Regions from separate parts of the Shewanella sp. 125m-1 genome, predicted to be linked through region 1. Evidence: predicted binding sites of a transcription regulator. Region 1 holds the regulator's gene; each other region holds the start of a gene.
What was found. The regulator MetJ, encoded in region 1, represses methionine synthesis genes. The targets are predictions, from matches to a motif close to TAGACGTCTAGACGTCTA.
Positions count from the first base shown of each region.

Region 1 (4,162 bases):
GCGCTGACCAACGCTCACCAAAGCTGACTACCTGGCTGCTCTGATAGTCATTAATTGACTCTATCGACAATAGACTGATCAGCTGAGATTTATCGGTAGATAAACGCTCTCTTAAAGAACGTGCCTGCTCATTTGAGAGCAATTGCTCAATCAAATTTTGCTGGAAGCTAATGAGTGTCTGCAGCTCTTCTTGCCACAACTGTTTAGTGCTACTTAATTCGAGCAACTTATACAGGAAATTAGTACTTTTACCGGCAGCTGACACCACAACTAAATCGTCGCTGTGGCCATGCGTCAGCAAAATATGAGCAACGCGACGGTAACAGTCTGCATCCGCTAGACTTGAGCCACCAAATTTATGTAAGTGACAGCGTGCCATCGTATACCCCTTTAATTAACAAGCGGCTGCAGCATTAAGCGCAGCTTCAATATCGGCAACAAGATCGTCAGCATCTTCGATACCAACAGAAAGACGGATAAGCGTATCTTTTACGCCAGCTTCAGCGCGAGCCTCTGGCTCCATCGCCCTATGTGTCATGGTCGCAGGAACGGCCACTAAACTTTCAACGCCGCCAAGACTTTCTGCAACTGAAAAATAATTAAGATTTTTTAAGAACTCCACCAACTGGGGCTCCCCACCTTGGAGCTCAAAGCTCAACATGGCGCCAAAACCTTTTTGCTGCTTGGCCGCAATCTCATGCCCCGGGTGATCTTTAAGTCCTGGGTAATAAATTTTGGATACAGCTTTATGATTGACTAGGGTATCAAGAATTCGTTGCGCATTCGCCTGATGTTCGCGAATTCGTACTGCAAGTGTGCGAATTCCGCGCAAAGTGAGATAACTATCAAATGCTGAGCCCGTTAGCCCTAATGTATTTGACCACCAATGCAGCAACTCTCCGACTTCAGGATCTTTAGCCACAACAGCGCCGCCCACCACATCACTATGACCATTAATATATTTTGTCGTAGAATGGATCACGATATCGGCGCCAAGTAATAACGGCTGTTGCAAAATAGGTGACAGAAAAGTGTTATCGACGACGACTAACGCGCCGACTTCATGGCTAGCCGAACTGATAGCTTCAATATCGACCACGCGAAGTAAGGGGTTCGACGGTGTTTCTAACCATACCATCTTAGGTTTTTGCGCTATCGCCTGATTAAGTGCCTGTGAGTCAGTCTGATCCACTACTAGCAACTTAAACTGACCTTTCTTGGCAAGGTTAGTAAATAAACGGTAACTGCCGCCATAACAGTCATGTGGCACGACAAGTAAATCATCTGGCCCGAGTAGATTTGTCGCCAAGGTGATTGCCGCCATACCAGTGCAAGTCACCACTCCCGTCGCACCTTTTTCAAGTTCGGCAATCGCATCGCCAAGAATGGAGCGAGTTGGGTTACCCGAGCGGCTATAATCGAAGTCTCTTGGATTTTTATGACCATCAAAAGAGTAGTTAGTTGACAGGTATATTGGCGGTACAACAGCGCCATGTTGGCTATCGGACTCAATGCCTTGACGCACTGCCGCGGTGGCAAGTTTACGCTCGGTCATGTACTACTCCTTAGTTACTGATTTTCTTATTAGAGATGTCTGGACGTCTAAATGTACCTAAGCACATCCTCCTCGTCAACCACTTTAGACGTTTAGACGTCCATGCATATAGAAATCTATTTGCATTTATCATAAATAAGAGGCAATAATTTGACTGCACAATTTAAAGGGTTAAAATCTGCCCCGAATTTTGAAATTACAGGTGAGTCAATGACTGAGTGGAATGGCGATTATATCAGCCCATATGCTGAACACGGCAAAAAGAATGAACAAGTGAAAAAAATTACTGTGTCCATTCCTTTGAAAGTACTTAAAGTACTTACCGATGAACGCACACGCCGCCAGGTGAATAACTTGCGTCACGCCACAAACAGTGAACTGTTGTGCGAAGCATTCCTGCATGCATACACAGGCCAGCCACTGCCAAACGATGCCGATCTAACTAAAGATAAACCCGACAGCATGCCTGCTGAGGTTAAACGTCTAATGGATGAAATGGGCATTGAGTGGGAAGAACTTGAATAATCTTCATTGATTATCGACAAACATGATCTCCAGATAAGGACTGCTTAGCAGTCCTTATCTGCTTCTATACCACTATAAACGTGTAGCCGACTGATAGTTTGCCTGTAAATCGATTCACGCCATCGTCACTGATAGGCCAACCTATATTCGTTCCCATATAAGCCGTCTTGGCTGGATAAACAGATGATCGAACCCATTACATTACTACTTGCCTCACTGATTATCTTTTGTGGCGCACTAACCCAAAGTCTTATCGGCTTTGGCCTAGCCGTCGTTGCAAGCCCCTTGCTGTATATCGTCGATCCGAGCCTAGTACCTGCACCTGTTATCATGATGGGATTCTCTATTGCACTGCTGACCCTATTTAGAGAGCGAGGTCAGCTTGAGTTTAATGGCCTGCAATATGCACTCTTAGGTCGTATTCCTGGCGGCATACTCGGCGCGACGTTGATTTTAATTGCGCCGCAACCGATTTTAGGTCTGGCGATAGCCGCGATTGTGGCATTGGCGGTTGGTTTAAGCTTGATGAAATTTAGCATTCCAGTGAATCGATTTAGCTTATTTATCGCAGGCATTTTATCGGGTATTTTTGGCAATATTGCAGCAATTGGCGGTCCGCCACTGGCCATCTTGCTTTCAGGTAAAGATGCAGGCCAATTTCGCGCCGCTCTATCGGCCTTTTTTATCTTTAGCTCGATGATTGCTTTGATCATTTTGGCATTTGCAGGCTTGCTGACCTTGCATCACTTTTATATCTCTTTAATGCTATTACCCTCTGTGATTTTGGGATATATCGTGGCAGGGCGATTAGTAGGACGAGTCGACAAACAAAAAACCAGAGCGTTAACTCTGGCTTTATGTGGCGGCAGTGCGCTTATCCTAACCATTAAATCAACGATAGAGTTAATGGGTTAACGTTACTCGTTAGAAATGGTAGGAGGTTTGCAGCACGCCTCCTACCGCATTGTCATCACCAAACATACCGGTGAAGTCTAAGAAAAACGAATCACCGAAGGCAAAGCCTGAACCCAATGAATAGAGATTAGCTGTAGAGTCTTTCATATCATGGCGATAACCCACTCGTAGCGACATCCAATCAAAGGCTCTAACTTCCCCCCCTAAGCGCCAATATTGAGTACCATCGAGCTCTTTAAACTTCTTATTTTCAATCAGATCGATATCTGTGGTTACCGATAAAATACTCCAGTCATAAGCCACTCCAGCGGTTACTAAGGGCTCTACGCGGTAGGTAAACTTTTGCCCTTCAACTTCTATGGTATCCACATCCTGGCTAATCAAGTTTCTCCCCGACAGACCTAGCGTCAGCCCTTCAAATGGTTGCAAGGCGACACCGATATCGAGGTTAAAGTTAGTCTCATCATTACGGTACTTAACGTCGTCAAAATCACTGGCATCAAAGTTATTCGCATTGGCAATATAGTTATAGGTGTCGACGCGCTGAAACTTTGGCGATATACCCACTGCAATCGGCATATTGACGATAGAAAGTGGAAAACTCAATGCAATACCTAAATCTGATACTGCGCCGCCTACCACTTGCCCTTGAGAGTCTAAATCAGAAATTTGTGGTGGATTATTAGGATCTAAATTATTGAGGGTATTGATATCTGACTGCGCGATATTAGCAACGCCGACGGCGTTGACATAAGTCTTATAGAAGATTGCCATCGGCATTCTTTGATGTGGAATGGCCACACTGAAACCAAGCCCTGCACTCGCATAGGCTGAAGTGCCCTTTAACGACTCTAAATCAGCTACTAAATCATCACGAAATTGATTAATATCACCACTATTGCCCGTATCAATCGCATCAGCTAAGCCATCGTATGAGTCAATCAGCGAATCAAACTTATCTATCATGTCATCGCTATCAGCCATATCGATTCCAAGAACAGGCATCAGCAGTACTGCAGAATTGTCTTTATGCGCATTAATCGCGAGTAAGGCAGGATTAACAAAAGCCGCCCCCTCTTTATTTGAAGCTGCAACGCCCGCTCCCCCCATAGCATCGCTTCGAGCCTCATAATATTCTTGCCCTGCATGGGCTGAAAAGCAATGTAA
Region 1 is NZ_JBRILT010000048.1:12,215-16,376, reverse strand. Features, by position in the region: gene ACVBIK_RS17280 (bifunctional aspartate kinase/homoserine dehydrogenase II) at 1-379, opposite strand, end outside; gene metB (cystathionine gamma-synthase) at 395-1,555, opposite strand; gene metJ (met regulon transcriptional regulator MetJ) at 1,766-2,080, shown strand; gene ACVBIK_RS17265 (sulfite exporter TauE/SafE family protein) at 2,264-2,995, shown strand; gene ACVBIK_RS17260 (conjugal transfer protein TraF) at 3,005-4,162, opposite strand, start outside.

Region 2 (4,162 bases), on a different contig from region 1:
AGCTTAGATAAACCGCCACCGATAAGGCCAATAACCCATTGCATAATGCCGAGGTAATAAAGTACGGCAATTAACGAGCTAATAAATACCACCACAAATAGCACGTTAATCACGAAGATAAAGCCAACACCAAACTTAGCAAGGTCGCCAAATAAAAAACCTAAGCCTTCATTCGCATAGCCGATAACGTGCATCACACCATTTGATGCACCATCAAGCACCGCCTGCCCCATAGGAACATACATAACGAATGCACCAAAGGCGACTTGAAACGCCAATGCGCCGAGTACAGTTCTAAGATTAATTGCTTTTCTATTTTCAGATAGCGCTACCGCTAATCCTATAAGACAGAACATGCCGAACAAACTGATGAAAACTTCCATACATTTATTACCATTTAAATCTTGATATGACGGCAGTGTATACAGGCAGTATTTTGCTGCAAGGAAATTGGCTGAGATTGACGAAGATAAATTGAGTTTTTATCGGTTAGAGCAGCTAATTGAATCGAAACGGTAGAAAAGCATATAAATAGAAATAACCTTAAAACATAAATAATACGCAAACCCAACAGGAATGGCACACGTGGCCAGTTAAAGCAACAACAAAGCCAAAGGTTTCACTCGCAAGAACAAAGCTTAATTAGTCACAAAATGACTAATTTCAGATCCAAAAAATACAAAACTGAAAGTTTATAACTTTACTAATGACTAAAAATTATCATATTTGATGGCTAACTTAGTGTTTAACGCAAACTCTTACTTACGCACCTATTAAAAATGCTAGATATTAAGCGGAGATTAAATCTTAGCGTGTTTTTAGCAAACGTATTTAAGGTGAATGGATGATGTAATGCTTGTTCGCTTGTAAGGTCACTGAGTGCAGAAGTCGGACGCCAAAACACGCCTAAAAGGTGAGCTTTAGCGCTTCCGATACAGTGTTAACGAGCTTAAATTAAGCCTGACCATGCTCAGAGCTATGTTAAAATTAACTATACCACTACAGTTCAAAGCGATGTTCAGAGTAACGTTAGTCGTGTGAGTTTATGCTCAATACTGATAAATTCATTAGTTCAATGCATATAGATTAAGTTGGCTCTGGAATGATTGTGCCCAGCGCAGCAGTTCTACACGATTTCTCGCTTGAGTTTTTCTAAATATAGAAGAGATATGTGCCTTAACCGTATGCTCGCTAATACTCAGCTTACCTGCGATCTCTTTATTGCGTGCGCCACTCGATACCAATTGAATAATGGTTTTCTCACGATTAGTTAGCACCTCAAGTGATTCCGACTCTTCACTGGTCAAGGCTTCAGGTACATCCATTTTGCTGACTAATTGACGCAATACACTGCTCATCAACGGCCTATCGAACCATAACTCATCGGCTAACATCTTACGTAAGCCAGTTAGCAGCAGGTCCATACGTTCATTCAAAAACAGTAGACCACGGATCCCTTGCAGCAATGCAGCTTCTGCAGCAATACCTTCTCGTTCGACATGATAAAGCGCTACAGGAACATGCTTGACCAATTGAGTCGCCACCAACGGAATCCCATTAATATCGAGCGCTGCACCTTGTTGAGAAACCAGATAAAAGCAGTTATCACTACTATTGGCTTCAAGCTGTTCTACATTAGAGATAACCCGAGTTTTTAATCCGATTGACTCTGCAAGTATTGCCAAATGACAAGGGGACGCCATTTGATGCAGAAAGACGACTTCGTCAATTTTTCTCATCACTTTCCTCCCTGAAAAGTTTTGCCTGTCCGTTAAATAGAACAAACTAAAATCTAGATCCTGAAGTCATTCCCAGAACAGATTAACGCTTGTTAGCTTTAGAACGAAAGCACGATTTTAAATATTGGCCCGAGCCACATCATGTAACTCGTTATAAGCAGCAGAAGTATACAGAGTTTACCTAGTCTATGCCTAGGTAAACTGGTATAGCCAGCAAGCCTACTATGATTTTTACTGACTATGATTTTTACTGACTATGATTTTTACTGACTAAGTTTTGTGCTCAACTGCTTATCATGCAAACGGCTAAGCAACAGAATGGCTGATATTGCCCCCACTAGCGCCATTGCCATATCAGACTGCGTGTCCCATACGTACCCTTGGGTGCCTAAAAACGCTTCGGCATCTTCACCGGTCAGCTCCGCAACCCACCACTCTATAAGTTCATAGAAAGCAGAGAATGCTAAAGCAAAACAGATAGCTAGAAAGTTACACCAAGCACCTAACTTAACAACACTGAGACGTATAAATACCTCGCGGGCCAAAATAGTCGGAATAAAACCTTGAGCAAAATGGCCGACTTTGTCGTAGTTATTACGCTGAGCGCCCGTCCAGTCGCTAATCCAATCAAATAGCGGCACTTCAGCATAGGTATAATGTCCACCCACCATCAAAATGATGCAGTGAATCAAAATCAAGCCATAAGCTAAACTCGTTAAAGCAAAACTATTGCGGGTATAGATCAGAATAGGTAATGCAATTAAGGCCGGTGCAACCTCTAAAAACCAGGTAAATTGATCTTTAGGATTAATACCTGACCAGATTAATACTGCGAAGAATATCACTAGCCACACAGCGCTTTTATTCAAAATATCGCCCTCATATACCATATTGTTCTAAATTAAGAATAAACACTTTAGCCATCTAGCCCTCCACAGTCAGTAAAAAAAGTGATACTTTGTTACCTCTGTTACGCTTTCGAAGTAAATATCAGTTGTGAAGGCTTTGCAGTCCTTAGTACATTGACAGTCTATACCCAAACCACTCCTACAACGTAGAGTTTAGTCGTCTCTGCGGTGGCACTAAGTATACATAATACATATAAACTAAAAGGGTACATAAATCATGGCGAAACATTCGCTGGACAAGGATAAAATTAAGATCCTGCTGTTGGAAGGCGTCCACCAATCTGCGGTAGATGTATTTGAACGTGCGGGTTACACCAACATTGAATATCACAAAGCATCACTCGCTGGAGACGAATTAGCCTCAGCGACTAAAGATGCCCACTTTATTGGTATCCGCTCCCGTACCCAATTGACTGAAGACGTATTATCCCAAGCCGACAAACTCGTTGGCATTGGTTGTTTCTGTATTGGTACTAACCAAGTCAGTCTCGCTGCAGCTGAAAAACTGGGGATCCCTGTATTTAACGCACCATTCTCAAATACGCGTAGCGTAGCTGAACTCGTACTCGGTGAGATCATCATGTTATTTCGTGGGATCCCACAGCGTAATGCGCTAGCTCACCGTGGCGGCTGGCTAAAAAGCGCTTCAGGAAGCTATGAGGCTCGCGGTAAAACCTTAGGGGTTATCGGTTACGGCCATATTGGCACTCAGCTAGGTATTCTTGCTGAAACCTTGGGTATGCGCGTTGTCTTCTTTGATATTGAAGATAAACTGCCGCTGGGTAATGCACAGCAAGTGCACTCACTACAGCAACTGCTATCGATTGCCGATGTGGTGAGCCTACACGTACCTGAAACACCACAGACAAAAGAGATGATTAGCTATGAAGAGCTAGCTTCTATGCGTAAAGGCAGCATTTTAATTAATGCCTCTCGCGGCACAGTGGTTGATATCGATGCGTTAGCGGCATCACTAAAAGAGCAACACCTTGCTGGCGCCGCCATCGACGTGTTTCCTGTTGAGCCTAAATCTAATGACGATGAGTTTGTCAGCCCACTACGCGGCCTAGACAATGTCATACTCACTCCACATGTGGGCGGCAGTACGGCAGAGGCTCAAGAAAACATCGGTATCGAAGTCGCTGGCAAACTAGCTAAATACTCAGATAATGGTTCAACCATGACAGCGGTGAACTTCCCTGAAGTGTCACTGGCTCAACACTCTGGTACTTCGCGCTTACTGCATATTCACCGTAACCGTCCGGGGATCTTGATCCAGATTAACTCCGCGTTTGCAGAAAAAGGCATTAACATTGCTGCTCAGTATCTACAAACCACGGCTGAAATTGGTTACGTGGTGATGGAAGTCGATTCTGATAAGGCTGACGAAGCGCTAATAGAGATGCAAGCTATTGAAGGCACGATTAGAACTCGATTGCTTCACTAATAAAGTTCATTAAAGGTCAAGAACGTCTAATTCACTAACTGAAGTTGAACGTCTAGTCCTTTAGCAAG
Region 2 is NZ_JBRILT010000035.1:13,391-17,552, forward strand. Features, by position in the region: gene ACVBIK_RS14730 (NupC/NupG family nucleoside CNT transporter) at 1-383, opposite strand, end outside; gene ACVBIK_RS14735 (response regulator transcription factor) at 1,068-1,739, opposite strand; gene ACVBIK_RS14740 (DUF2238 domain-containing protein) at 2,003-2,608, opposite strand; gene serA (phosphoglycerate dehydrogenase) at 2,865-4,094, shown strand.
Region 2: a site for MetJ is predicted at 2,657-2,674, ahead of serA (phosphoglycerate dehydrogenase). Genes of this name have one in related genera too.

Region 3 (4,162 bases), on a different contig from region 1:
GTTAACGATGCCTTTACCTTGAATGCATTTAAGGCCCGCTTCAATCACTTCCCACTTAGAGGAGTCGATCATAATCGGTACGCGCGAGATATCAGGCTCAGAGGCGATAAGGTTGAGGAATTTATGCATGGTTTCGGCACCATCAAGCATGCCTTCATCCATGTTGATATCGATTATCTGTGCGCCGCTTTCAACTTGCTCACGGGCAACCGACAGCGCTTCTTCATATTCGCCAGTTTTGATCAGGCGTAAAAACTTAGCCGATCCGGTTACGTTAGTGCGTTCACCTACGTTCAAAAATAGCGAGTTGGCATCAATGGTCAGTGGCTCAAGCCCTGATAGACGACATGCAACTGGGATGTCGGGCAGTACGCGGGCCGGGTGCTTGATAACGGCTTGTCGAATAACGCGGATATGATCAGGCGTGGTACCACAGCAGCCACCAATGATATTTAAAAAGCCCTCTTCGGCCCACTCTTCAATGATTTCCGCCATCTGCTCTGGAGTTTCATCGTAGCCACCAAATTCATTTGGTAGACCAGCATTTGGGTGCGCCGACACAAAGCATTCAGATATTTTTGACAGCTCTTCTACATATGGTCGAAGCTCTTTTGGTCCAAGGGCGCAGTTAAGGCCGATAGACAGAGGCTTAACGTGGCGCAGTGAGTTATAAAAAGCCTCGGTAGTTTGTCCGGTAAGGGTACGCCCTGAGGCGTCGGTAATCGTCCCCGAGATCATAATCGGTAGACGGAATCCTTGTTCATCAAACACCGTTTCAATCGCAAATAATGCGGCTTTGGCATTTAGCGTATCAAAAATGGTTTCGACCATGATGATGTCGCAGCCGCCTGCAATTAGCGCGTTGATTGACTCGATGTAGGCTTCAACCAGCTCATCAAAGCTAACGTTACGAAAGCCGGGATCATTAACATCTGGACTAATGGAGCAAGTGCGGTTCGTTGGGCCAAGTACCCCTGCAACGTAACATTGGCGACCCGTCTCTGCTTCAACTTCATTGGCGGCTTCGCGTGCAATGCGTGCACCCGCTAAGTTGATCGCAGCTGAATGCTCCTGCATGTCGTAATCGGCCATGGCGATGCGGGTGGCATTAAAGGTGTTGGTCTCTATGATGTCAGAGCCGGCTAACAGGTAGTCTTTATGGATCTGCTTGATAGCATCGGCTTGGGTGAGCACCAACATGTCGTTGTTGCCCTTTACATCACAATGCCAGTCTTTGAACTGTTCACCACGGAACTCATCTTCTTCAAATTTGCGATCTTGGATCATGGTGCCCATCGCGCCGTCGAGGATAAGGATCCCATCTTGAAGCTTTTGGGTAAGTACTGCTAAAACCTTGTCGGCAGAGTCTTGAGTATGTGCTACTGCGCTCAAGGCATGTGTTGGGGTACAGGTTGCCATAGATAATTCCTACCAGTTCGCAAATCGTTATTCTTGTAATACCAAGCAAAATAAGTCTCTGAATACTTAACTTACCTAGATCTGGTGTAAATCATGTCCGTTATTTTCAGTTAAGGTCGTTTATTATTAGTGACCTTTTATTTTGTTTGGACATTTATACGTATAGACGTCCATAATACGTGAGAGGCGATAAAAAGTGCAAGTGCTAAAGCATGATACTTTTTCAGCATTAAAAGCCAATGAATTTTAACTAAGTTGCTGATAAATAATGAAGGTCAACAGGTATAATGCAAACCACTAAGGTGATTTTACTTCGGCACGGCGAATGCGATGGTGGCAATATTTTACGCGGCCAAGTTGATGTTGCGTTAACTGAGCTTGGTCAGTTGCAGATGAAAAAGGCATTTTCCGCCTTATGCTTAACCGATTTGTCAGTCGATTTTACCGTTGGTTTTACTGTTAATAGTGTGATTAGTTCACCGCTTCAGCGCTGCGCCAACATCGCAGAGCAATTGGCTCGTGAGCATGATTTAGACTTTTCTATTGAAGCAGGTTTTAAAGAGCTGAACTTCGGCGATTGGGACGGACAAACCTTCGACGCGCTTTATCAAACTTGTGGCTCCGCGCTTGATAACTACTGGAAAAACCCTTGGTTGTTATCGCCGCCTCATGGCGAGTCTATGCAAGATTTTGAGGCGCGTATCGATAAAGCCTGGCAGGCGATGCTTGAGCTGCATCAAGGAAAGACGGTATTAGTGGTGACTCACGGTGGCGTAATACGTCATTTAATGAGTAAAGCTCTGGACGTCAGTCTGTGTGCGGGTTTTTACACCTCGCTTAAATTGCCTTACGCGGCCACGGTAGTGATTGATGTGCTGCACAATGATAATAAGCAGTTCATGACCCTAAATTGGCGGTAGAAGTTTAAAGAAGGACCTAGGACCTAGGACCTAGGACCTAGGACCTAGAGCTTAGAACCTAGAATCTAGAACCTAGAACCTAGAACCTAGAACCTAGAACCTAGAACCTAGAACCTAGAGCTTAGAACCTAGAACCTAGAACCTAGAGCTTAGAACCTAGAACCTAGAACCTAGAGCTTAGAACCTAGAACCTTTTTATCGTAGGTCGGGCTTTAGCCCGTCAATCTTGGTTTTATTTATAAAACAAAGGTGATATCAGCCTTGCTGGTATGATGCTAAACTGCGGCGTTATCTTATGTAGCGCTGCTTGCGTTAAAGGCTGCGTTTGCTCTTAGCATAAAAGATAGCTAAAAAATGAAAGTTAGGTGCTTAACAGCATAAAGGGAACCGGAGGCTGGCAGTTATTCGCCGCTTAGTCCGGACTGTACCCGCAACTGTAGGGAAGGTTAGCCATAGGGCTGCGCTTCCAAGTCAGATACCTGCCTAACTTATGTTGTTCATTACGTATCATTCAGTACGTGTTGATAATTAAAAAGTGTATCCATATACACATAAACTCGTGCGGGCGACTCGAGGGAGAGAATAAAATGAAGTTCCATGCTTGGTTGTTAGACCTAGATCTAGACCTAGATCGAGGCTTGCTAAAGGCCTGTTTATATGATGCTTGCTTATTCGATGCCCGTTTTTTCAAACAATGGGTAAATGGCTGCAATGGCTAATTCGCAATTAAAGCAGCAGATTCACGCTGAAGCTAAAACCCAAACAGTGCTGTCTGTTAACGACTTAGGCTGGCAACTGGATGGTAAAGCCATTTTGTCGGCAATCGACTTTAGCTTAGCTGAAGGTAAGATGCTGGGCATTATAGGGCCTAACGGCGCAGGGAAATCCAGTCTACTGCGCTGCTTATATCGCTTCATTAAGCCAACAACGGGTTGTATTAACTTGTTTGGGCAAGATATTAGCGCGCTATCGGCTAAAGCTTTTGCCCAGCAAATCGCCGTGGTACTGCAAGACACCCCCCATCATTTCGAGATGACCACTGCGCAACTTATCGGCCTAGGTTTAACGCCTCATAAAAGTGCCTTTGATTTTACTAGCCGCAGCGATCGCGTTGTGATCGCACAAGCACTTGAAAAAGTAGGTCTTGAAGATAAAGCCAATCAAGCCTATGAGAGCTTATCGGGCGGTGAAAAGCAGCGTGCCTTGATTGCTCGCGCCATTGTGCAGCGCCCTAAACTACTTATTCTCGATGAGCCGACAAATCACTTAGATATTCGTTATCAGATCCAAACCTTAGAGCTACTGCGCAGTCTCAATATCACCGTTATCACCTCTATTCATGATCTTAACCTTGCCAGTGCACTGTGTGATGAACTCCTCCTGCTTGATAAGGGCCGTGCTATAGCCAATGGTTCACCTAAGATGGTACTCACTGAGCAGCGCATCGCTGAAGTGTTTGATGTGTGCTGTGAAATCAAGCCTCATCCTCAGCATGGTAATCCGCTTATCTGTTATTTCTATGGTTACGAGGGCGTGTCGGCAAGTGGTGAGAAAACCGCCGCGGATATAAAGGCGTCAGTTCAAGCTGAAGCTTTCGTTCAAATAAAAGCGAGAAGTACAGATGTTTAAGGTGAGTAAGGCCTCAATCGCGAGTCTGCCGTTAGCCATTAATTGTCGTCGCCGAACTGAGCATCTCGTTCTGCTTATACTCACTTTGGTGGCGCTAATCACCCCATTTGCTGCCACCAGTTTTGGTGCTGCCAGTATTAGTACCTTAGATGTGCTAAATGTGTTTAGCCACAAGCTGTTTAGTATCGGCGATC
Region 3 is NZ_JBRILT010000003.1:91,462-95,623, reverse strand. Features, by position in the region: gene metH (methionine synthase) at 1-1,419, opposite strand, end outside; gene ACVBIK_RS02570 (histidine phosphatase family protein) at 1,707-2,339, shown strand; cobalamin riboswitch at 2,686-2,840, shown strand; gene ACVBIK_RS02565 (ABC transporter ATP-binding protein) at 3,051-3,968, shown strand; gene ACVBIK_RS02560 (FecCD family ABC transporter permease) at 3,970-4,162, shown strand, end outside.
Region 3: a site for MetJ is predicted at 1,575-1,592, ahead of metH (methionine synthase). Genes of this name have one in related genera too.